3 regions of the Photobacterium sp. GB-210 genome follow, and region 2 is predicted to be linked to each of the others. Evidence: predicted binding sites of a transcription regulator. Region 2 holds the regulator's gene; each other region holds the start of a gene.
The links. Region 2 encodes CRP, which controls carbon source genes, mostly activating them, when cyclic AMP is high. Its sites were predicted from a motif close to TGTGANNNNNNTCACA; they were not measured.

Region 1 (3,287 bases), on a different contig from region 2:
TACACCATCTTTTGCTAGTGATTGGTGAACGTGCATACCAGAACCGTTATCACCTACTAGTGGCTTAGGCATAAAGGTTGCTGTTTTACCGAATGCGTGTGCAACGTTATGAACAACATACTTGTAGATCTGAATTTCATCCGCTTTTGTTGTTAGCGTGTTGAAACGTGTTGCGATTTCGTTTTGACCTGCTGTTGCTACTTCGTGGTGGTGAGCTTCAACAACTAGACCCATTTCTTCCATGATTAAACACATAGCAGAACGGATGTCTTGTGATGAATCAACAGGTGCTACTGGGAAGTAACCGCCTTTAACACCTGGACGGTGACCTTTGTTACCGCCTTCGAAATCAGAACCGGTATTCCATGCAGCTTCTACGTCATCAATTTTGAAGAAAGAGCCAGACATGTCAGTGTTAAACTTAACATCGTCAAATAGGAAGAATTCTGGCTCAGGGCCGATAAGAACCGTGTCTGCGATACCTGTTGAACGCATGAACTCTTCTGCACGCTTCGCGATAGAGCGAGGATCACGGTCGTAACCTTGCATTGTTGCTGGCTCTAAAATATCACAACGGATATTTAGCGTAGCGTCTTCAGTGAATGGGTCTAGTACCGCGCTTGATGCGTCAGGCATCATTACCATGTCTGATTCGTTGATACCCTTCCAACCTGCAACTGAAGAGCCATCAAACATTTTACCTTCTTCGAAGAAATCAGCATCAATTTGATGAGATGGGATCGAGATATGCTGTTCTTTACCTTTTGTATCGGTAAAACGTAGGTCAATAAACTTAACTTCATTTTCCTGGATCAGCGCTAGTACGTTTTCTACTGACATCTTGAGTAACCTCCGGTGTTATATAAGGGCATGGCCGCAAATCTAGTGTTGCTCATTTCTGAGAATGAGCAGTTCTGAATGTTCTTAAGCGAAAACCATGCCAATTTTTAAAAGCTTTAAGAATGCGGTTTTTACGCATTGCTAAAGCTTAATTAATCCATTTTTGCACTATCTTGATGCATCGGTGCACTGTTTTGGTGCGACGATGTGTCATTAACAATAATAGAACATGCTTACTATCGCGATGTTAAAAATTATTGTCAATTCATAATCTCCTTAAAAAAGAGTTTTTATTATTAAAGGAGAACTGTGTGCCTCTAATGATGTTTTTATCCGTAGGGAGTGAGAAAACAGGGTTAAGTGGGGATTTATGGTCTGAATAGAAGGGTTCAAAAAAATAAAATCAGGCCAAAAAGCGAGTAAAAATGCGGCTCTAGAGCATGGTCATAAAAAAGCTGGTGATATAAATCACATATTTCGTGGGTTTTGGCGTAAAATCTGTTAAATTATGAGCCGTTTTTTTAATCAAGTAGCCTCTAGTGAAGATGCTGCATGTTCTGAGTGAATGTGAAACTAATGTCTAATCAATCGATCGATAAATTAAGAAATATCGCAATTATTGCTCACGTTGACCACGGTAAAACTACCTTGGTTGATAAACTTCTACAGCAGTCTGGCACGTTAGAGGGTCGCGGCGAAGCCGAAGAACGTGTGATGGATTCTAACGATATCGAGAAAGAGCGTGGCATTACCATTCTTGCTAAGAACACAGCAATCAACTGGAATGACTACCGCATCAACATCGTAGATACCCCTGGACACGCCGATTTCGGTGGTGAAGTAGAGCGTATCATGTCTATGGTTGACTCTGTATTGCTTATCGTTGATGCAGTTGACGGCCCGATGCCTCAAACTCGTTTCGTAACGCAAAAAGCGTTTGCATACGGTCTTAAGCCAATCGTTGTTATCAACAAGATTGACCGTCCAGGTGCACGTCCTGAGTGGGTTATGGATCAAGTATTTGACCTATTCGATAACCTTGGTGCAACTGACGAACAACTAGACTTCCAAGTGGTTTACGCATCAGCACTAAACGGTTGGGCAACACTAGAAGAAGGCGAAACTGGCGAGAACATGGAACCATTGTTCCAATCTATCGTTGATAACGTTGCAGCGCCTTCAGTAGATGTTGATGGCCCACTACAGATGCAAATCTCTCAGCTAGATTACAGCTCTTACGTTGGTGTTATCGGTGTTGCGCGTATTACTCGTGGTACAGTGAAAGCTAACCAACAAGTCACTATCGTAAGTGCTGACGGTTCTAAGCGTAACGGTAAAGTAGGTACAGTTCTAGGTTACCTAGGTCTTGAGCGTCATGAAGTTGAAGAAGCGAAAGCGGGCGACATCATTGCAATCACAGGTCTTGGCGAGCTTAAGATTTCTGACACTATTTGTGATCAGAACTGTGTTGAAGCGCTAACGCCTCTTTCTGTTGATGAGCCAACAGTTACTATGACTTTCCAAGTAAACAACTCTCCGTTTGCTGGTAAAGAAGGTAAGTTCGTTACTTCACGTAACATCCTAGAGCGTCTTCAAAAAGAACTAGTACACAACGTTGCACTACGTGTTGAAGAAACAGCTGACCCAGATAAATTCCGCGTATCAGGCCGTGGTGAACTTCACCTATCTATCCTGATCGAAAATATGCGTCGTGAAGGCTACGAGCTAGCAGTATCACGTCCAGAAGTTATCATCAAAGAAGAAGACGGCCAGCTAATGGAACCGTTTGAAACTGTGACAATCGACGTGGTGGAAGAGCACCAAGGCGGTATCATGGAAAATATCGGTCTTCGTAAAGGTGAGCTAACTGATATGGCACCAGATGGTAAAGGCCGTGTTCGCATGGACTTCATGATGCCTTCTCGTGGTCTTATCGGTTTCCAAACTGAGTTCATGACACTGACTTCAGGTTCAGGTCTTCTTTACCATACGTTTGATCACTACGGTCCTCACAAGGGCGGTACTATCGGTCAGCGTAACAACGGTGTATTGATTTCTAACGCAACAGGTAAAGCACTGACTTATGCATTGTTTAACCTACAAGAGCGTGGCCGTCTATTTGCTGAGCACGCAGACGAAGTTTACGAAGGTCAGATCATCGGTATTCATAACCGTTCTAACGACCTTACAGTTAACTGCCTGAAAGGTAAGCAGCTTACAAACGTTCGTGCTTCTGGTACTGACGAAGCGCAAACTCTTTCTCCAGCTATCAAGTACACACTTGAGCAAGCACTAGAATTCATCGATAACGATGAACTAGTAGAAGTGACACCTTTAAGCATCCGTATTCGTAAGAAACTTCTTACTGAAAACGATCGTAAGCGTGCTGGTCGTACAAAGTAATTACTGATTAATTTCATTAGTTATTAAGCAATCCCTCGGTTGGT
Region 2 (3,287 bases):
TTTCGATAATCAACAACGACAAGGTTAGTCATGTCTGCAAAACATCCTATTATTGCAGTTACTGGTTCATCAGGAGCAGGAACCACGACGACTTCTGAAGCATTCCGAAAGATGTTCAATATGATGAACATTAATGCGGCATGGCTAGAAGGCGATAGCTTCCATCGCTATACCCGCCCTGAAATGGACACTGAGATCCGCAAAGCTAAAGAGCAAGGTCGACATATCAGCTATTTTGGCTCAGAAGCCAATGACTTTGCCCAATTAGAGCAATTTTTCAAACAATATGGTGAAGATGGCACTGGCCGCTTTCGCCGTTATCTACACACATTTGACGAAGCCGTACCCTACAACCAAATGCCCGGAACGTTTACTCCGTGGCAACAGTTAGCAGAAAACACTGATTTACTCTTTTATGAAGGCTTACATGGTGGGGTTGTCGATGGCGAGATCCATGTCGCACAGCATGTTGATCTTCTTATTGGCATGGTACCCATTGTAAACTTGGAGTGGATCCAAAAAATTGTTCGTGACACGAGAGATCGAGGGCACTCTCGCGAAGCGGTGATGGAGTCAATCGTTCGCTCCATGGACGATTACTTAAATTATTTAACTCCGCAATTTTCACGCACACATATCAACTTTCAACGTGTACCAACCGTTGATACCTCAAACCCGGTGAGTGCCAAAGGGATCCCAAGCTTAGATGAAAGCTTTGTTGTGATCCGATTTCGCGGTTTAAATAATGTCGATTTTCCGTATTTACTTTCCATGATCCAAGGCTCATTTATGTCACGTCATAACACGCTTGTCGTCCCTGGTGGAAAAATGAGTTTTGCAATGGAATTGATCATGCGCCCCCTTATCGAGAAACTGATTAATACAGGGAAAATCAGTTAAGTTTGCACAAACGAAAATAAATAGAAAAAAGGTTGGCACAAACACCAACCTTTTTCATCTCAATCATTATTAAGCAGTGATGATTTCATACGAATGAGTCAACTTAACCTTTTCACCAATCATCAAGCATACAGAGCAATATTTCTCTAAAGAATCAGCAATGGTGTTAGCCACTAAGGTTTCATTTAAATCAAAACCTGAAACAATAAAATGCAAATTGGCTGCGGTAAATAAACGTGGCGCTTGCTCTCGACGCTCAGCTGAAATAAGAACCTCACAACCCACAATATTTTGCGCTTGGGATTGTAAACCACTGACAACATCTACTGAGCTACACCCTCCCGCCGCCATTAATACCAATTCCATTGGACTTGGAGCTTTATCCCCTCCATTACCATCCATGACTACACTATGACCGGAGCTAGATTGACCTAAAAAAGTCATATCTTCTACCCATTTTACTCGGGACTGCATCGCTTAATCCTTATTCAAACGCCCAATAATTGTCTCTAGTCTTATTGATTAAATAATGAATGTAAATCCTAATTCTCCGCCTTAATAACAACTTTTTCCCTCTCTAAAAATCGTCGTAATAATCTTTACTTATCGCACCACTTAAAATTATCTCGCCGCATTGTGATCCTGTGCACAGTTATCCATATGAAATGAACGAATCTACTAGATCAATATCAAGAAAAAGGCGCAGAAAAAGGATACACTCTAACTTATTCAAGTTAGCTTGCAGCCCAGCGGCTGAATGGATACCCTATCAGTAGGCAGTTTTTTTTCTCGTGATAAAAGTTAGAAAAGAAACCAATGCTGTTGGGCAACAAATGCAGAGGAAGTTAGTAATATGGTTCCAGGTAAACCGCAAACAGATCCAACTTTAGAGTGGTTTCTTTCCCATTGTCATATTCACAAGTACCCATCGAAAAGTACGCTGATCCACGCAGGTGAGAAAGCAGAAACGTTGTACTACATTGTGAAGGGTTCTGTTGCTGTACTAATCAAGGATGAAGAAGGTAAGGAAATGATCCTTTCTTACCTAAACCAAGGTGACTTTATTGGTGAGCTTGGCTTATTCGAAGAAGATCAAGAGCGTACTGCTTGGGTTCGTGCGAAAAGTCCTTGTGAAGTAGCAGAAATTTCATTCAAAAAATTCCGTCAGTTAATTCAGGTTAACCCTGATATTCTGATGCGCTTATCTGCTCAAATGGCAAGTCGCCTACAAGTGACAAGCCAGAAAGTAGGTGATTTGGCATTCTTAGACGTTACAGGTCGTATCGCACAGACATTGCTAAATCTTGCAAAACAACCAGATGCAATGACGCACCCTGATGGCATGCAGATTAAGATCACTCGTCAAGAAATCGGTCAAATTGTTGGCTGTTCTCGTGAAACAGTGGGTCGTATTCTGAAAATGCTTGAAGAGCAGAACCTAATCTCTGCTCACGGTAAGACGATTGTTGTTTACGGTACGCGTTAATTTTTAACGTCTTTAACCGTACGAAAAAAGCCGCACACTGTTGCGGCTTTTTTATTTCTTATTGATTAATAATCCCCCCCCATAAATACCTTTAAAAAGTGTGTCATTAATGCCATTAATTAACTTGTATTGCTCAAATTAAATGCTAAATTCAAGCAATGAATGGACTTCATCTTTTTTTGGTTTTTATATGGATATTGAACGTTTTGCCCCGAATAGCTACACCACTGTACCTGGCGCTATCGCTCCTCAACCTACAACTATTGAGATGACAGGCTTTAGTGACCGTCGTTGTTATTTAGAACAGCAAACAGGTTTACGTCGCTGTCCTGTTGAAGACAGTGGTATTTGGGGATCGCCCCTCGATAATTAACAGATTTAAAAAAGCAGCCGATTGGCTGCTTTTTATTGCATTGTTTACACTGTTCAAGAGTTATAAGTACTTTCAAAGATCTTATCTGCCGAAGCTTCTACAAACCCGGTATAAATCTCACCATCTGGCTGTAAATAACGTTTAGCAAACTCATAAAATCCGCCAGAGACCAACATCTCACCATCAGAAAACGTGACCATGACTTTATCAGCCATGGTTGCTGATTGCTCTAACATCACAGTAGGATCGCCTTTTACCGCACCTCCCGCCTGATTAATGTCAAAACCACTTGATTCGAGAAAATGGTTCACTTCAGAAATTTCATTAAATTGCTCAAGCTGATTAATATCAACAGTAAAATGATTAGCACCAAAACCATGCGCTGCCACCCACCCTGCATATTCACTTTCTGCATTTAAAAACTGATAACTATCACGGCTTAATTGCCATGGTTTACCTTGAGAAAGAAAAGCAGGATCAGCAAAATAAGCATCATCAACTTGATCGACAAGCTGACGTACTTCTGTT
Region 3 (3,287 bases), on a different contig from region 2:
ATTGTGGTATTTTGCTTGATAGTCACGAATAGCTGAAACTGCACGTTTCATGTCTTCGTCGGGGGAGGTGATAAGCGTAGGGAGAAAGCTAGTACAACCTGATTTTAGGTTGGCTTGGTGCATAATATCAATGGCTTCGGCGGTGGTTTCATTGTTGAACATCACCCCTCCACAACCATTTAATTGTAAGTCAATAAAGCCAGGAGAGAGGTTTGCACCATGAAGATCGATAGTGTCGATGCCATCGAGTAAATGATTAATCGGGCAGATTGCATGAATGTTCACGCCGTCAATAATGACGGCGTGGTTATTCAGCACTTCGCTACCGGTAAAAATATTACAGTTGGTAAGCGCGTACATGAATATTCCTTAATAGGATTAAAGGTGGTTAATATTTTCCGCTTCTAGTTCTTGGAAGTACTTAACGGTCTTCACTTTTAGCTCTTGAGTTGATGGCTCATCACAAACAATCATTGATTTAGGATGTAGCTGCAGTGCAGATACTGTCCATAGGTGATTGACACTGCCTTCAACCGCAGCTTGTAGTGCCTGTGCTTTGTTGTGGCCAGTGATAAGGATCATGACTTCTTCAGAATCAAGCAGAGTACCAACACCGATAGTTAGCGAGTACTTAGGTACTTGGTTGATATCGCCATCGAAGAAGCGAGAGTTAGCAATACGCGTTTCGTGCGTTAGTGTTTTGATTCGTGTACGAGATGCTAATGATGATGCTGGCTCATTGAAAGCAATGTGGCCGTCGTTGCCTACACCACCCATGAATAGGTTGATTTTACCGTAAGATTTGATCTTATCTTCGTAACGTTGGCACTCAGCAACGTGATCTTCTGCGTTACCGTCAAGAAGGTTAATGTTCTCTTCTTGGATGTCAACGTGGTTGAAGAAGTTGTTGTACATGAAGTTACGGTATGATTCTGGGTGATCTGCAGGCATGCCTACGTACTCATCCATGTTGAAAGTAACAACATGTTTAAAGCTTACTTCACCAGCTTGGTATAGCTCGATAAGACGTTTGTAAGTTGCAAGTGGTGTACCACCAGTTGGTAGACCCAATACAAATGGACGCTCAGCTGATGGTTCGAATTTATTGATACGATCTGCGATGTAGCGAGCTGACCATAAACCAACATCTTTAGCGTTATTTAGCGGGATTAGTCTCACGTTGATACCTCGTTGAAGAAAGTTAAAACAGGAAAAATCTTAGCGACATAGCGCCTTTGTTTCGAATGATAAAATAAGTTTTATGATCGAGCTAGCAAAATCACTCAGTTCTAACCTCCGTCGGTGATTGAGATCACAAATGATGAGCTTTTAATTTGCGGGGCGAAATTAATTTCTTAAACTGCGAATAACTTAATACGGATAGCTTATAAACAGTTATTTAATTACATCTAAGAAAACCATAGGGGGAACTAAGGGTGAATATTCTTGGATATTTTCAAAAAGTAGGTAAGGCATTAATGGTGCCAGTTGCAGTACTTCCTGCAGCGGCAATCTTAATGGGTATCGGTTACTGGATTGATCCGAACGGCTGGGGTGCAAACTCTGCATTAGCTGCTTTCTTGATCAAGGCTGGTGCGGCAATTATTGATAACATGTCTGTACTGTTTGCAGTGGGTGTTGCATACGGCATGTCTAAAGATAAGGATGGTGCAGCAGCACTTTCTGGTTTTGTAGGTTTCCTTGTGGTAACAACGCTTCTTGCACCGGGTGCAGTCGCGCAAATCCAAGGTATTGACCCAAGCGCAGTTCCAGCTGCATTTGGTAAAATCAATAACCAATTCGTAGGTATCTTAGTCGGTATCGTATCAGCTGAGTTGTACAACCGTTTCTCAAACGTAGAACTACACAAAGCACTAGCGTTCTTTAGTGGTAAGCGTTTAGTACCAATTCTAACATCTGTTGCTGGTATCGTTATTGCAGGTATCTTGATGGTTGTTTGGCCATCAATTTACGGCGGTCTAGTACATTTTGGTGAAAGCATCCAAGGTATGGGTTCTGTAGGTGCGGGTCTATACGCATTCTTCAACCGTCTATTGATTCCTGTAGGTCTTCACCACGCACTAAACTCAGTATTCTGGTTTGACGTAGCAGGTATTAACGATATTCCTAACTTCCTTGGCGGCGCGAAATCAATCGCTGAAGGTACAGCAACTCCAGGTGTCACTGGTATGTACCAAGCTGGTTTCTTCCCTATCATGATGTTTGGTCTACCTGGTGCGGCACTTGCGATGTACCACACTGCGAAAGCGAAGAATAAAGAGCGCGTAGCATCTCTACTACTAGCTGCTGGTTTTGCATCATTCTTCACCGGTGTTACTGAGCCGCTAGAATTTGCATTCATGTTCCTAGCACCAGTACTGTACGTAATTCACGCAGCACTAGCGGGTCTATCTGTATACATCGCAGCATCTATGCAGTGGATTGCAGGTTTCGGTTTCTCTGCAGGTCTAGTTGATATGTTCTTGTCATCACGCAACCCACTAGCTGTTCAGTGGTATATGCTGATTGTTCAAGGTATTGCATTCTTCTTCATCTACTACTTTGTATTCCGCTTCGCGATTGTTAAGTTCAACCTTAAAACGCCTGGCCGTGAAGACGACGAAGAAGAGACTTCATCAGTTGCAGGTTCTGCAGAAACTAGCGAGCTAGCGAAGCAGTACTTAAAAGCACTGGGTGGTCACGGTAACCTAGAGAACATTGATGCTTGTATTACACGTCTACGCCTAACGCTAAAAGACAGCAGTCTTGCTAACGAGAAAACGTTAAAAGCACTAGGTGCGATGGGTGTAGTTAAACTAGGTTCAAATAACCTTCAGGTTATCCTTGGCCCTCTAGCTGAAATTGTTGCTGGCGAAATGAAGAAAATCCCAGCGTCAGAAGATCTATCTTCTGTAAAACTGCCATAATTACCTGAATTCTTCAGTAATTAAGTAATACCGCAAGACCTTTAATAAAACCGGCCTTATTATTTTCAAACATGGAATGATAGGGCCGGCATTTTGAGTACCCAACGTTTGGGCTCGTATTGATTTTCTCTTCACTTTTTTAGAAGAGATATCGGGAGAAAGGAATATATCATGACTATTAAACTTACGGCGTTAGCATCTTTTATTGCATTAGCGGTAACGGGTTGTGCAAGTAAAGGAAACAATGATCAAACTGTAGTAAATAACCTAGCGTCAAACCTAGATCTTAACTACGAAGTCGCTATTCAGCACGGTGCAGAAGAAGGCTTGCCATGTAAAACACTGGGTGCGGAATGGGCA

Region 1: the regulator CRP is predicted to act here: its motif matches at 1,298-1,313, upstream of typA (translational GTPase TypA).
Region 3: the regulator CRP is predicted to act here: its motif matches at 1,302-1,317, upstream of nagE (N-acetylglucosamine-specific PTS transporter subunit IIBC).

The regions. Positions count from the first base shown of each region.
Region 1 covers NZ_PYNU01000014.1:30,402-33,688, reverse strand. The annotation lists gene glnA (glutamate--ammonia ligase) at 1-840, opposite strand, end outside; gene typA (translational GTPase TypA) at 1,417-3,243, shown strand.
Region 2 covers NZ_PYNU01000010.1:96,963-100,249, reverse strand. The annotation lists gene C9J38_RS13255 (phosphoribulokinase) at 31-900, shown strand; gene C9J38_RS13250 (OsmC family protein) at 970-1,374, opposite strand; gene crp (cAMP-activated global transcriptional regulator CRP) at 1,754-2,386, shown strand; gene C9J38_RS13240 (hypothetical protein) at 2,577-2,759, shown strand; gene C9J38_RS13235 (DUF1338 domain-containing protein) at 2,813-3,287, opposite strand, start outside.
Region 3 covers NZ_PYNU01000001.1:287,897-291,183, forward strand. The annotation lists gene nagA (N-acetylglucosamine-6-phosphate deacetylase) at 1-360, opposite strand, end outside; gene nagB (glucosamine-6-phosphate deaminase) at 379-1,179, opposite strand; gene nagE (N-acetylglucosamine-specific PTS transporter subunit IIBC) at 1,437-2,927, shown strand; gene C9J38_RS01480 (beta-N-acetylhexosaminidase) at 3,099-3,287, shown strand, end outside.